3 regions of the Nocardia sp. NPDC060249 genome follow, and region 1 is predicted to be linked to each of the others. Evidence: riboswitches for the same ligand, from Rfam matches in the RefSeq annotation. Region 1 holds a riboswitch; each other region holds the start of a gene.
What was found. A riboswitch is a leader RNA that binds a small molecule or an ion and turns the genes downstream of it on or off. The one in region 1 is predicted to bind S-adenosylmethionine.
Positions count from the first base shown of each region.

Region 2: linked by a shared signal. The riboswitch ahead of ACFWFP_RS32860 (bifunctional o-acetylhomoserine/o-acetylserine sulfhydrylase) and the one ahead of ACFWFP_RS30030 (rhodanese-like domain-containing protein) in region 1 are both predicted to bind S-adenosylmethionine.
Region 3: linked by a shared signal. The riboswitch ahead of ACFWFP_RS24995 (ABC transporter substrate-binding protein) and the one ahead of ACFWFP_RS30030 (rhodanese-like domain-containing protein) in region 1 are both predicted to bind S-adenosylmethionine.

Region 1 covers NZ_JBHXAQ010000013.1:69,000-73,971, reverse strand. The annotation lists gene ACFWFP_RS30035 (O-succinylhomoserine sulfhydrylase) at 1-890, opposite strand, end outside; gene ACFWFP_RS30030 (rhodanese-like domain-containing protein) at 901-1,317, opposite strand; SAM riboswitch class IV at 1,335-1,454, opposite strand; gene ACFWFP_RS30025 (hypothetical protein) at 1,500-1,958, opposite strand; gene ACFWFP_RS30020 (FAD-dependent oxidoreductase) at 2,148-3,536, shown strand; gene ACFWFP_RS30015 (amidohydrolase family protein) at 3,740-4,591, shown strand; gene ACFWFP_RS30010 (DUF456 domain-containing protein) at 4,606-4,972, opposite strand, start outside.
Region 2 covers NZ_JBHXAQ010000019.1:36,242-41,213, forward strand. The annotation lists gene ACFWFP_RS32850 (MFS transporter) at 240-1,733, opposite strand; gene ACFWFP_RS32855 (TetR family transcriptional regulator) at 1,869-2,591, shown strand; SAM riboswitch class IV at 2,656-2,766, shown strand; gene ACFWFP_RS32860 (bifunctional o-acetylhomoserine/o-acetylserine sulfhydrylase) at 2,847-4,163, shown strand; gene ACFWFP_RS32865 (homoserine O-acetyltransferase) at 4,160-4,972, shown strand, end outside.
Region 3 covers NZ_JBHXAQ010000007.1:343,044-348,015, reverse strand. The annotation lists gene ACFWFP_RS25010 (SMP-30/gluconolactonase/LRE family protein) at 1-650, opposite strand, end outside; gene ACFWFP_RS25005 (MarR family winged helix-turn-helix transcriptional regulator) at 765-1,214, shown strand; gene ACFWFP_RS25000 (SRPBCC family protein) at 1,263-1,715, opposite strand; SAM riboswitch class IV at 2,440-2,554, shown strand; gene ACFWFP_RS24995 (ABC transporter substrate-binding protein) at 2,578-3,738, shown strand; gene ACFWFP_RS24990 (ABC transporter permease) at 3,738-4,972, shown strand, end outside.

The DNA of each region.
Region 1 (4,972 bases):
GGGTACTTCACCCAGTCGACCGAATTCTTGGTCTCCAGGAACTCGGCCACCCGCAGGGCCGACTCGGTGGAATGGCGCACGCGCAGCGGCATGGTTTCCAGGCCCTTGAGCAAGGTCCAGGCATTGAACGGGCTCAGGGCGGGGCCGGTGTGGCGCATCAGGGTTTTGACGGGGCCGTCGATGTAGTCCTGGGCGCCGAGGATGGCGCCGCCGAGGACACGGCCCTGGCCGTCGATGTGTTTGGTGCCGGAGTAGACCACCACGTCGGCCCCGAGTTCGAAACCGCGCTGGAGCAGGGGGGTGGCGAAGACGTTGTCCAGCACCACCTTCGCGCCCGCGGCGTGGGCGAGCTCGGTGACCTTGCGGACATCGACGAGAGTCTGCATCGGGTTGGCCGGGGTCTCGAAGAAGACGGCCTGAGTCGGGACGGAGAGGGCCTGCTCCCACTGGTCGAGGTCGTCACCGTCGACGAAGACGGTTTCGATGCCCCAGCGCGGCAGGATCTCGTTACAGACCACGAAACAGGACCCGAACAGGCTGCGGGCGGCGACGAGACGGTCGCCCGCCTTCAGCAGGGCGCCGAGCGCGGTGAACACCGCCGACATGCCGGACGCGGTCGCGAACGCCGCTTCGGCGCCGTCGAGCAGGCGGATGCGCTCCTCGAACATGGCCACGGTCGGGTTACCGAAACGGGAGTAGACGAAGTGCTCGACATCGCCGGTGAACGCGGCCTCGGCGGCTTCGGCGTTCTCGTAGACGAAGCCGGAGGTCAGGTACAGCGCCTCGGACGTCTCGTCGAAGCCGGAACGGCGCAGACCGCCACGCACGCCGAGCGTGCCGGGGCCGACGCCTTCGGGCAGTGGCTTGTCGAACGAACCACCCGTGATCATGCTTTTCTCCTTATGCCTGACGCCACGGCAGGCCGACAGCGCGCCAACCGGTGCTGCCGCGCTGACCGAACGCGTCGGGACCACCCTCGAAACCGTCGAGCACGTTGTAGGACGGTGCCACGCCCGCCGCGGTCGCCAGGTTCGCCGCGTGCGCGGAACGCTGACCGGAGCGACACAGGAACACCACGGGTGCGTCGTCGGGGCGACCGGCGAGCGCCTGCTCGAGCTGCACGCCGAACTCGGGATTGCGGGTGCCGGTGCCGTCGACCCACTCGATGAAGTGGGCCGGGCGTTCGATGGAACTGGTGTCGGGAATGCCGATGTGTGCCCACTCGCCTTCGGTGCGCACGTCGACCAGCACGGCGCCGGGGTGCTCGGTGAGTAGCTCCCACGCCTTCTCAGGGGTGATGTCGCCGGCGTAAGTCATGTCGATCCTCCTGCGTGAATCCGCTCTTGCCGTGCCGGAAATCCCCGAACACACGGCCAGGTCGTCACCCGGAGCACCCCACCGCGGAGGAGGGTTGCCGACCAGCGAGCCGGGGCTTGACGCTGGCACTCATGACCTTGCGATCTGAGATTGCCTCGGCACCGGTCATCGTGTCAAACGATTCAGAAGGAACACACCAGCCACGCGCTGTCGACGCGGGTCAGTTTCCAGTTGCTCGCCGCCGGGTTGCCGTTGACAACGAGCGCCGCGTCGATCTTGGCGCGGTCGCCGTTGACGGTGGCGTTCTCGAAACCCTTGCCGTCGATCGTGACAGTGGATTTCGGGCCACCGAGCTGTTCGCCGAGGCCGGATTTCTCCTCGTCGAATCCGGGGCAGGCCACACCGGTCGGCGGACGGAGGTCGCTGCGCGAGCGCGCGTCGATATAGTTGGTGACGGCGGCCGCGAGACGGTCGGCCTCTGTGACATTTTTCTCAGCGGGTGAGAGCAGTCCACCCGCCACGATGCCGATGAGCACGATGATCGCGATCACCGCGGCCGCGACGAACGGGACGATGGAACGCTTGTCGGTCTGATCCACCACTACGGGCTGGTCATCCGAGCCTGTTTGCTCCTCGTTCATGCTCTAATCCTGACAGACCCGGGCGGGCAGCTACACCGCGCGCCGGGTGACCGCAATGCCGCAGCTAGAATCGCCATGACTGCGTGCTGTTGCCAACTCGATGACAGCTGCCAGCAAGCCGGATCGCCGACTTAGCCTAAGCTAAGTTGACGCCGTCAAACAGTTCTCGACCAAAGGGTGCGCGTAGAAATGACCGAACAGAGTGCAGCGACTCGCCCACTTCGCATTGCGATCGTGGGTGCGGGACCGGCCGGTATCTACGCCGCCGACGCGTTGATGAAGTCCGATGCCGACGTGAGCATCGACCTCTACGAGCGCATGCCCGCGCCCTTCGGTCTCATCCGCTACGGCGTCGCCCCCGACCATCCGCGCATCAAGGGCATCATCACCGCCCTGCACAAGGTCCTCGACAAAGACCAGGTCCGCCTGCTCGGCAACATCGACTACGGCACCGACATCACTCTCGACGACCTGCGCCAGTTCTACGACGCGGTGATCTTCTCCACCGGCGCCAACGCCGACCGTGCCCTGGCCATCCCCGGCATCGACCTCGACGGCTCCTACGGCGCCGCCGACTTCGTGTCCTGGTACGACGGCCACCCCGACGTCCCCCGCTCCTGGCCCCTCGAGGCCGAGAAGGTCGCCGTGCTCGGCGTCGGCAACGTCGCCCTCGACGTGGCCCGCGTGCTCGCCAAGACCGGCGATGAACTCCTGCCGACCGAGATCCCGCCGAACGTCTACAACGGGCTCAAGGAGAACAAGGCTCTCGAGGTCCACGTCTTCGGACGCCGCGGCCCCGCCCAGGCCAAGTTCACCCCCCTCGAGCTGCGCGAACTCGATCACTCGCCGACCATCGAGGTCATCGTCAACCCCGAGGACATCGACTACGACGAAGGCTCCGAAGCCGCGCGCCGTAACTCCAAGCAGGTCGACATGGTCGCCAACACCCTGGAGCAGTGGGCCATCCGCGACCACGGCGACCGCCCGCACAAGCTGTTCCTGCACTTCTTCGAGTCCCCGTCCGAGATCCTCGGCGAGGACGGCAAGGTCGTCGGCCTCAAGACCGAACGCACTCAGCTCGACGGCACCGGCAATGTCAAGGGCACCGGCAACTTCACCGACTGGGACATCCAGGCCGTGTACCGCGCCGTGGGCTACCTCTCGCAGAACGTCACCCAGCTGCCGTTCGACGATCAGGCGGGCACGGTGCCCAACGAGGCCGGTCGCGTGATCGCCGACGACTCGGCCGCCGGCGACGCCCGATTCATGCCCGCCACCTACGTGACCGGCTGGATCAAGCGCGGCCCGGTCGGCCTCATCGGCCACACCAAGGGCGACGCCAACGAGACCATCGCCTGCCTGCTCGACGACGCCAAGGGCTTCGTCCCCGCGCCGAAGCCCGAGCTCGACGCCGTCACCGAGTTCCTCGAGGGCAAGGGCATCCCGTTCACCACCTGGGCAGGCTGGTACCGCCTCGACGCCCACGAGCGCGCCCTCGGCGAGCCCGAAGGCCGTGAGCGCGTCAAGGTCGTGGAGCGCGAAGACATGCTGCGCGCCTCCGAGCCGAACAAGGCCTGAACCGCCGCGAGCACGCCATGCGCAACCCGCACGACCCGACCTCGAGGAGGGTCCCGCCGCGCAGCGGCGGTTCGCGGCCGTCCCGTCGATCAGGTGCCGTTGCGTAGGCGACGAAGGAGCAAGCAACGGTGCCTGATCGACGGGACCGGCGAGGCCGCGAACTCGAGCGCGCCAGCGCTCCGAAGATAAGGCATTCTGTACAGGTGTTCGATGCCCACGTCCACATTATCGATCCTCGGTTTCCGCTGATCGAGAACGAAGGCTATCTCCCTGAGCCCTACGTGATCGATGACTATCGAAAGCGCATGGCGCACTTCGATGTTCGCGGCGGTGCTGTCGTCAGCGCGTCTTTCCAAGGCGCTGATCAGACGTACCTGAAGGCAGCACTGGCCGCGCTCGGTCCCGACTGGGTCGGCGTGACCCGGCTGGATCTCGACGCCACCGACGACGAGATCCTCGAGCTGAGCCGGGCAGGCGTTCGCGCCCTGCGGTTCAACCTCAAGCGCGCCGCCGCCGACATCACCGAGATGACATTGCAGGCGTTGCGTGCCCACGAACTGGCGGGCTGGCACGTCGAGCTCTACATCGACGGTCAGATGCTGGCCTCGCTGCAGCCGGTGATCTCGAAGCTGCCCGCGCTCTCGATCGACCATCTCGGCATGTCCGACGAGGGTTTGCCGTATCTGCTCGACCTGGTGGACCGCGGCGCCAGGGTGAAGGCGACGGGGTTCGGCCGGGTCGAGATGGATGTGGCCGAGACGCTGCGGCGCATCCACACGGTGAACCCGGGTGCGCTGATGTTCGGCAGCGATCTGCCCGGCACGCGCGCGGGCAGGCCGTTCGAGGAGCGCGATGTGGACCTGATCTCGCAGGTGGTCGGCTCCGATATCCACGCGGTGCTCGAGGACAATGCCCGCGAGTTCTACCGGCTGCCCGCGGTGCGTCGCCCCGAACCGGAGCCGCTACCCCGCATCGAGAATCCGACGATCCCGATTCCGCGCAATCAGCTTCCCGGCGCGGACGACCACACCCGTCCGCTGCCGATCATCGAGTAGAACTCGCGGCCGGCTCAGCTGATGATCGCGCCGGTGAGCCACACACCGGAGGCGATCAGCGCGCCGAACAACTCGACCAGCATCGACAGGCCGACACCCTCGAGGGCGTGCACCGTCGCGGGCCAAGCCAGGTTGTTGGTCTTCAAGCGGTACAGCTCGGCCAGGTACACACCGAGGACGAAGCCGATGAACAGGCCGACGATCGGGATCACGAAGAAGCCGGCGATGCCGAGCACCGCACCGGCCAGCAGCGCGCGGTTCGACACCCCGGCTTCGCGCATCCGCTTACCCGGCCAGGTGTACTTCACTACACCGGAGAGCGCCAGCGCGACGGTCGCGACTGCCAGCACCGTCCAGGCCGTCGCACCGCCGGTCATGAAC
Region 2 (4,972 bases), on a different contig from region 1:
GCGGACCCCAGCAGTTCCAACAGACAACGTATATGCCCCGCGTTGTCTGCGGGACGTGTGGTGCAAACAAGACGAGCGTACTGCTGTCCCCTACCTCACCGCGACGGGAGGCCCCACTGTGCGGGACGGCTCGAAACCTTCCCGCCCCGACCGCCCGTCAGCACCCGATCGGGCCTTGACCGGCTACTGAGCAGTAACAAGGGGCCCGCGCGGTGAGCACGGGCCCCTCGTCCAGAAGGTCAGACAGCGATCGGTACCGCGACCGCGTGCTCGTCACCTTCGATCAGGTTCTCCGGCTTGTCGCGGATCATCACCGCGATCACCACGGCGGCGGCGAGGAAGAAGCCGGCGCCGATATAGAACGCGACGTCATAGCTGTAGATCGAGGCGCGTTCGATCAGGTGGTCGACGGTCGGATTGTCGGTGGCGTAGCTCTTCGCGGCCTGCACCGACAGTGTGGTGAGCAAGGCGGTGCCGACGGCGCCGCCGACCTGTTGGGCGGCATTGAGCAGGGCGCTGGCGACGCCGGAGTCCTCGGCGTCGACCTGATGCAGGGCCACGGCCTGCATGCCGACGAACAGCGGGCCCATCCCGAGCGCCATCAACAGCTGCGCGGGCAGCACGCTCAGCGCGTACCCGTCGCCGTAGCTCAGTTGCGCCAGCCACAGCAGCCCGACCACGCCGAGCAGCGCGCCGGCCACCATCAGCGGACGCGGCCCGAACTTGGGCATCAGCGAACTGGTGATGCCCGCCGCGATCCCGATGCCCACCGGGAACGGCAGGAACGCGATGCCCGCCTTCAGCGGCGAATAGCCCAGGGTGTTCTGGTAGTAGAAGCTCAGGAACAAGAACATGGCGAACATGGCGATCGGGATCAGCAGCGCGGCCAGCAGAGCGCCGCCCCGATTGATCTCCCCCGGAATTCGCAGTGGCAGCAGCGGATTCGCCGAACGCGCTTCGATGAAGACGAACGCGATGAGCAAGGCGAAGCCCGCTCCGAGCAGGCCGAGCGTGCTGCCCGCCAGCCAGCCGTGTTCGGCGGCGCGACTGAATCCGTAGACGATCGACACCAAGCCGAATGTCACGGTGACGGCACCGGGCAGGTCGTAGCCGCCGGTTCTGGGCACCGGGATATCGCGCGCGATCACCGCCACCGCACCGGCCACCGCGATGAGCGCGATCGGCGTGTTCATCAACAGCGTCCACCGCCACGACGCGAATTCGGTGAGCGCGCCGCCGACGATCAACCCGAACGCGATGCCACCCGCGGTGATGCCGGCGAATACCGCGAACGCGCGGGCCCGCTCCTGCACATCGGTGAAGATCACCGAGAGCAGCGACAGCGCCGCCGGCGCGAGCAATGCGGCGAACGCGCCCTGCAGGCCACGACCGACGAACAACTGCGGTCCGGTCTGCGCGAGCCCGGCCAGCGCCGACGCGGCGGCGAAGCCGACCAGGCCGACCAGGAAGATCCGGCGCCTGCCCAGGTAGTCGGCCATCCGTCCGCCGAGCAGCAGCAGCCCGCCGAAGATGAGCGTGTACGCGGTGAGCGCCCACTGTTTGTCGCCGTCGCTGATCCCCAGGTCACGCTGGGCATACGGCAGGGCGATCGTGATCACGGTGGCGTCGAGCACCACCATCAACTGGGCGGCGGAGAGCACGACCAGCGCCCACCACCGCGTCGAACTCTGTGGGGAATCAACATGTTTCGTCTCTAGCTCGGTGCTGGTCACCAGGGCTCCTCGTCACTCGATCAGCGTGGAACCAATCCTGGCACTGCGAGACAATTGGCGTCAAGAGAAAAATGTCTGAATGCGCCAATTGGCCTAGTTGGACAGATAAAGCGGCTGACACGGTAGGCTGGTGGCATGCTGGACTCGACCACTCCGATCAGCGCCGACCGGACGACCGAACCTGCTCCCGACGCGCCGCTGGGCTTGCGCGAGCGCAAGAAGCTCCAGACCAAAGCCGCCATCGTGGCGGTCGGGCTGGACCTGTGCGACAGCCAAGGGTTCGACGCGACGACGGTCGAGCAGATCGCCGCGGGTGCCGATGTGTCCCCGCGTACCGTCAACCGGTACTTCGCGCTCAAGGAAGACATCGTGCTGGCCCCGATCGACGACTTCGGGGTCTCGGTCGCCGTCGCGCTGCGCTCCCAACCGAACACCGGCAACGAACTCCAGGCACTGTGTGGCGCCTACCTGACGGTGGTCCAGGCGGAGGCGGACGCGGACGGTATCCGATTCATCCGCCAGTTCCTGCAGATGCAGCGGATCATGCGCACCAGCCAGTCGGTCAACGCGCGCGCGCTGGAATACGCGGAGAAGAAGAACGTCGCGGTGTGCACCGAGCTCGCGCAGCGGATGGGCACGTCACCGGACGACTTCACGGTGAGGCTGGTGGCCGGGACCTGGCAGATGCTGTGCCACCTCTCCGTCGCCGATACCGAACAAGCACTGCTGAGCGGGTCGCCGGCGGTCGCTGTCCGGGTGACCCGCGACGCCGTGCTGCGCGCCTACCACGGCTTGCGGCAGGTCTGCGGCGCACCGGTAGACGACACGCCAGGCTTCGGCACACCGTCGAACGAGTGATCTTCGGCGTGAAATGCGGGGGAAGTTTCCGCGCGCGGGAGATGTCCGGTTAACATGACGGCAAGGTCATGAGTACCAGCGCCAAGCCCCGGCTCGCTGGTCGGCAACCCTCCAGCTGCGGTGGGGTGCTCCGGGTGATGACCGGGCTCTCGAAAGTCGAGAGCAAGCGCGCGCTGCAGGAGGCCCCCATGTGTTGTTGCCAGTCGATCCGACCCAGTTGACGAGATCCCCCGGCTGACACCTTTGGAGCACGACATGACCGACTCTTCCCTGCCCGAGAACTGGTCCTTCGAGACCAAGCAGGTCCACGCGGGCCAAGCCCCCGACGCGAGCACCAACGCGCGGGCGCTGCCCATCTACCAGACCACCTCCTACACCTTCCGCGACACCGATCACGCCGCCGCGCTGTTCGGTCTCGCCGAGCCGGGCAACATCTACACCCGGATCATGAACCCCACCCAGGACGCGGTGGAACAGCGCGTAGCCGCCCTCGAAGGCGGCGTCGCGGCGCTGCTGCTGGCCTCGGGCCAGGCCGCGGAGACCTACGCGATCCTGAACCTGGCGAGCGCGGGCGACCACATCGTGTCCAGCCCGCACCTCTACGGCGGCACCTACAACCTCTTCCACTACTCGCTGCCCAAGCTGGGGATCACGGTCTCGTTCGTCGAGGATCCCGATGACCTCGCGCAGTGGGAAGCCGCGATCCAGCCGAACACCAAGGCGTTCTACGGCGAGACCATCGCCAACCCGAGCAGCGCGGTGTTCGACATTCCCGGCATCGCCGGGGTCGCGCACGCGAACGGCCTTCCGCTGATCGTCGACAACACCGTCGCCACCCCCTACCTGATCCAGCCGCTCGCCCACGGCGCCGACATCGTCGTGCATTCGGCGACGAAGTACCTGGGTGGGCACGGTGCGGCCGTGGCGGGCGTGATCGTCGACGGCGGCACCTTCGACTGGACCGTGCGCGACGCCGAGGGCAACGCGCGCTTCCCCGGCTTCACCGAGCCCGACCCCAGCTACCACGGTGCGGTGTTCGCCGATCTGGGTGCGCCCGCGTTCGCGCTGAAGGCTCGCGTGCAGTTGCTGCGCGACCTGGGCGCTGCGGTCTCGCCGTTCAACGCGTTCCTCATCGCCCAGGGCATCGAGACGCTGAGCCTGCGGGTCGAACGGCATGTCAGCAATGCCGAGACGGTCGCGAAGTTCGTCGCCGAGCAGCCGGGCGTCGACGCGGTGTTCTACGCGGGTCTCGAGTCCTCGCCGTGGCACGCGCGAGCCAAGGAGCTGGCGCCCAAGGGCGCGGGCGCGATCGTGGCCTTCGAGCTGTCGGGCGGTGTCGATGCCGGCAAGAAGTTCGTGGACGCGCTCAGCCTGCACAGCCATGTAGCTAACATCGGTGATGTGCGTTCACTCGTGATTCACCCGGCGTCGACCACGCATTCGCAGTTGACGCCCGAAGAGCAGCTAGCGGCCGGCGTCACTCCCGGCCTGGTCAGGCTCGCGGTGGGCATCGAGGGAATCGACGACATTCTGGCCGATCTACGGGCCGGGTTCGCGGCGGCGACGACGTGACTGTGAGCACCGAATCGCCGATCGCCCGACCCGGAACCGGGGTGGCCCTGCTGCCACCGCCGGACGGGCGTGCAGGCGTGGTCGCCATCGGGGACGTGGCGCTGGAGAACGGCGCCGTGGTTCCCGATGTGCGGCTGACGGTGCAACGCTGGGGCGAGCTCTCGCCCACCCTGGACAATGTGGTGCTCGTCGAACACGCGCTCACCGGTGACTCCCATGTCATCGGTGGGCCCGACGGGGCTCCCGGCTGGTGGGAGGGCATGGTCGGGCCCGGTGCGCCGATCGACACCGACGAGTGGTGCGTGATCGCCACCAATGTGCTCGGCGGCTGCAAGGGCAGTACCGGGCCCGCCTCTCTCGCGCCCGACGGAAAGCCGTGGGGCGCACGGTTTCCCGAGCTGACCATCCGCGATCAGGTGACCGCCGAGGCGCAGTTGTTCGAGGTGCTCGGGATCGAGCGGCTCGGCGCGGTGGTCGGCGGCTCGATGGGCGGCATGCGGGTGCTCGAGTGGATCATCGGCCTGCCCGAGCGGGTTTCGGCCGCGCTCGTGCTGGCCGTCGGCGCGCGCGCCACCGCCGATCAGATCGGCACCCAGACCACCCAGATGGCCATCATCGCGGCCGATCCCGACTGGCAGGGCGGCAACTATCACGGCACCGGTCGCGCGCCCATGACCGGTATGGGGCTGGCCCGGCGGATCGCGCACCTGACCTACCGCACCGAGGGCGAGCTCGACCACCGGTTCGCCAACAAGGCCCAGGGCGACGAGGATCCGTGGGCCGGTGGCCGGTACGCGGTGCAGAGCTAC
Region 3 (4,972 bases), on a different contig from region 1:
CGGATCGATGCCGGGCCGCCGGTGAGGTCGATGCGGTACAGCTCGGCCGCTGACATGGCGACGACGATCAGATACGTCCCGCCGGGGTCGGCGACAATTCCGTTGAGCTCGAACACCGTCGGGTCGCGCGGTCCGAGCGTGGCGGTCAGATCGTAGGCCACGCTCAATTCGTCACTACCGGAACCGATGACCGCTCGGTAGACGACATTGCGCACGCTGTCGGTCAGGTAGGCGGACCCATCGGCCCCGAAATCGAGGTCGTTGACGAAACGTGCTGCGTCACCGGGTACGTCGAACTTCGCGAGCAGCGCGCGTGACCCGGTGTCGTAGACACTCACGCCCGCACCGGAATCGATCACCCACAGCCGGCCGGTGCGGTCGACCTTCACACCGTTCGCCGTCTTCCTGCCGTCGGCGCCCGCGGGCAGGAACACCTCCGCGCGCGAGGCGTCGGCTGTCGCCCGATACACGGTTCCATCCGCGAACGACCCGACATAGGTGTCCCCGTTGCGCGCGTCCAGGCCGATGCCCTCGGGATAGACGGCGGTGCCCGGCAGTTCGTAGGCCGTGCTCAGCGTGGGTGTGGCAGGCGAGGTCCCGCACGCGGTCAGGGCCAGGCACGCGGTGGCGACGGCGATGGTTCGCAACATGATGAAGCCTCTCAGTGATGTAATGCTGAACATCAAGCAATAGGCAGTAATGTAAATTAGAGTCGTTATGATCGTCAAGGGAGTTATGAAGTGATGGGCGGATACCATGCACCCATGACGTCCATGCCCGCCGCCGAGAGGCTCGGCTCGTATATCAAGCGCGCCGAGCAAGCCCTGATCGCGACCAAGACTGCCGCGCTGAAACCGGCCGGGCTGACCGTTGCGCAGTACAGCGCGTTGCTGCACCTCGCCGAGAACCCCGGCATCTCGGCCGCCGCCCTGGCCCGGCTGGCGGGCGTCACCCCGCCGACGATGAACACCGTCCTGACCAACCTGCAGGAGCGCGGCCTGGTGGATCGGACCCCGCACGAGTGGCACAAGAACGTGCTGGAAACCCGCCTGACCGAGGCGGGACGCTCGGTGATGGCCGATGCCGACACCCGCGCGATCGCGGTGGAGCGCACCCTGGCCGAGCGATTCACCGAGGCCGAACTGGCGGCGGTGCAGGAACTGCTCACGCGCAGCGCACAGGCACTCGACGAGATCCGCGACAACCTGCCGTGACGAAAAAAGCCCGCCGGAAAGTTCCGGCGGGCTCAGGTGTGGATCGGGTCAGCGCTCGGCGGCGACCTTCACCTTGCTCAGCGTCTCCCGCATCCCCGAGACCAGGTCGGCCTCGAACTTCTCCTCGCCGCCCATGGCGACCTTGATCGTTCCCCGCAGCCAGCCGGGCAGGCCCTTGGCGTCGACGGTGCGCGTTTCGACGACCCGGGTGCCGGTGGCGGTCGGCTCGAGCTCGTAGGCCCAGACCGTGCGGTTCTCGTTCATCCGGAACGCCAGCGCCCGGTTCGGCTCGAAGCGCACGATCCGCGAGGTGGTCGGATAGACCTTCCAGCCCACCTTGTTGACGTTGACGGTGAAAGCGCCGTCGCGGACGCCACCGAGCGCGACCATCTTCAGGGTTGTCGGACTGAGCTCGGACATGCGGCGCAGATCGGCGAGTACCGACCAGACCTTCTCCGGCGGTGCGGCGATGTCGATGCTGGCTTCGAGGTTGTTCGGCAACGTTGCCTCCGGGTTATACGTGACGGACTGTCACGCTCAGCATAGGCACCGGCCGAGAGGCAGGTTCCGTATGGTGACGCGAAAGGCCCGGGCCCGGCGGCGGAGGCAGCACAGAACCGAGCGCGGCGCGCGCATCGAGGAGGCGGACCCCTCGCGGCGAGGGCCGTGCTCGAACTCGGCGCCGCGATCACCACAGGGGCGGACAAGGCCGTCGCCGCCGGACCCCCGATGCTCAGCGGGCGGTGTCTCCGCGAACCCGGCAGCGGGCCGGGGGCCGGAGGGCCTGTTCTGTAGGCGAGCCCGAAAGCAGTGGTTGTCCAGGACGCCGCGGCGCGGCCGGTGTCCGGTGCCGTGGCCGAGTCGCCCGGCACCGCGCACAGCTGCGCGCCGACGAGAATCCCTACGACACAGATCGTTGCGACTGTTCTGCCCGTCGGCGCTCACCCCCGGTCCGCCGTTTCAGTAGTCGCCTGCGAGTTCGAGCCCGCCGCTCAGCACAGTGGTCATAGGAACAGGAATACCGCGCCCGGCGCTCGCCGACAATGATTTGTCGCACCCTGCGCTGATCGGAGTTCACCGGGCGTGGTCTTTGTCTCGAGCTGATCGCAAAACGGCGCCTCGCGGATCACCGCAGCTAGTGCCGTATCCGACTGTCCAACAGTCGTATCGGATACCCGGAAGGTGCGACGGATACACGCGAATTCGCTGCTAGATTTCGGCCCACGGTCACGAGTATCAGCACTGTCGAGCCCCGGCTCGCTGATCGGCAACCCTCGCTTGCGGTGGGGTGCCCCGGGTGACGACCAGGCGATATCGCACAGATAGCGCAAGCGCTGTATTCAAGCTCGAAGGAAAATCAGCAATGAGTAAGTTCTCGGTCGGTTCGCGGCGTCGTTTCAAGATCGTGGCGGGCGCTCTCGCCGTAGTCGGCGTCGCTGCCGCGGTGGTCGGCTGCAGCGATACCGGTGCCGACTCCGGCAGTGGCACGGTGTATTTCGGTGTTTCCGGTCCGCGAACCGGACCGTCGGCGGAGTACGGCCGCCTGTGGCAGCAGGGCTTCGACCTCGCGCTGGACGAGATCAACGCGGCAGGCGGCATCAACGGCCGCAAGGTCGAATTGAAGTGGGAGGATTCGCAATCCGATCCCAAACAGACCGTCCCGATCGCCACCAAATTCGTCGACGACAAATCGGTGATCGCCGAACTCGGCGACTTCTCCTCGCCTGCCTCGATCGCCGCGTCGCCGATCTATAACCGCGGCAAGCTCGTTCAGTACGGCTTCACTAACTCCTCGGTCGATTTCACCAAGGCGGGCGACTATTCGTGGAGCCCGTCGATCACCCTCGACGTCTTCCAGGAACGCAATGCCGAATGGGTGTCGAAGAAGGCGAAGAAGGTCTCGGTCGTCTATCTCGAAACCGACTGGGGCAAGCAGGCGTTCGGCTTCTTCGAGAAGTTCGCGAAGGAGAAGGGCGTGGAGATCGTCTACTCCTCGCCGATCCTGCCCGACTCCACCGATGTGAAGCCGATCCTGATCAAGGGCCGCGAGGCCAACCCCGAGGCGTTCGTGCACCTGGGCTACGGTCCCGACGGCGCGCTGGTGGTCAAGCAGCTGCGCGACGTCGGCTTCTCCGGCCAGTTCTTCGGCGGCCAGAACACACCGCAGTTCATCTCGCTGGCGGGCGCGGCGGCCGAGGGCGACATCGTGAACGGCATCTTCAGCCCGGCCGACCCGGATCCGAAGATCCAGGACTTCGTCACGAAGTTCCGCAAGAAGTTCAACACCGATCCCGGCGATTTCAATGTCTACGCCTACGACGCGCTCACCGTCGTGGTGCAGGCGGCGAAGAAGGGCGGCGCCACCCGCGAGGGCGTCCTCGAAGGACTGAAGACCGAGACGCAGTTCACCGGAATCGGCCTGGGCACTTTCGCTTTCGACCAGCAATCGCGGCGTCCGAAGGGTGTGTCCCCGCGTGAACTGGTGCTGAAGGAAGGCAAGTTCGTGCCGACCGGCAACCGCTGATGCTCGACACGCTCATCGCCGGTGTGGTCCACGGCAACGCGTACGCGCTGCTCGCCGTGGGCATCACGCTCATCTTCGGCGTCACCAATGTCATCAACTTCGCGCACGGCGCGGTGTTCGCCCTCGGCTCGATCCTGGGCTGGTGGTTCATCGCCGAGCAGGGTCTGCCGCTATGGCTGACCATCGTGCTGGTGGTCGCGATCACCGCCGCCGTCGGCATCGGAATCGACCTGCTGGCAGTGCATCCGCTGCGCAAGGCGCCCGCCATCGCGGCGCTGCTCGCCACGGTGGCGGCCGGACTGATCATCGAGAACCTGACCCAGATCGTCTTCGGTCCCGAAACCCGGCCGTTTCCACAAGTGCTGCCCACCAACAACTTCCAGCTCGGCGGCGTCCGCTTCGGCACCTCCGATCTGGTGATGTTCGCGATCACCCTGGTGGTCATGCTCGGCCTGGCCGGGTTCCTGCGGTTCAGCCGCTACGGCCTCGCCATTCGCGCCACCGCGCAGGACCCGGACGCCGCCGCGCAGATGGGCATCGGTGTCTCGCGCATCCAGGTGCTGGCCTTCGCGATCGCCTCCGGGCTCGGCGGTCTCGCGGGAATCTTCGTCGGGCTGTACAACTCGAACATCTCCCCGACCAGCGGCACCCTCGCGGGGCTGACCGGGTTCGTCGCGGCCACCATCGGTGGTCTCGGTTCCATCCCCGGCGCGGTGATCGGTGGGTTCGCCCTCGGCATCGTGGAGGCCGTCGGCATCTACACCTTCGGCGACGGCTACCGCGACCTGATCACCTTCGGTGTGCTGGTGGCGTTCCTGGTGCTCCGGCCGGGTGGCCTGCTGGCCAAGGTGCCCGCGATCAGCGCCGAACCGCTCACCGGCACCTACCTGGGCGTCGGCCGCCGGCTCAGGGTGCGCTGGTGGCACGCGGTGGCGGTGTTCGCGGTGGCGGCGCTGGTTGTGCCGCTGGTCGCGAACAACTACGCCATCGTGGTCGGCACTCAGATCCTGGCCTACGCCATCATCGCGGTCTCGATGACGCTGGTCGCCGGTTCGGCAGGCCAGTTGGTGATCGGGCAGGCCGGGCCGATCGCGATCGGCGCCTACACCTCGGCGATCCTCACGGTGAACCACGACTGGCCCTTCCTGGCCGCCGCGCTCGCGGGTGGGGTGCTGGCCGCGATCATCTCCTCGATTCTGGCTGCGCCGCTGTGGAACCTCAACGGGCACTATGT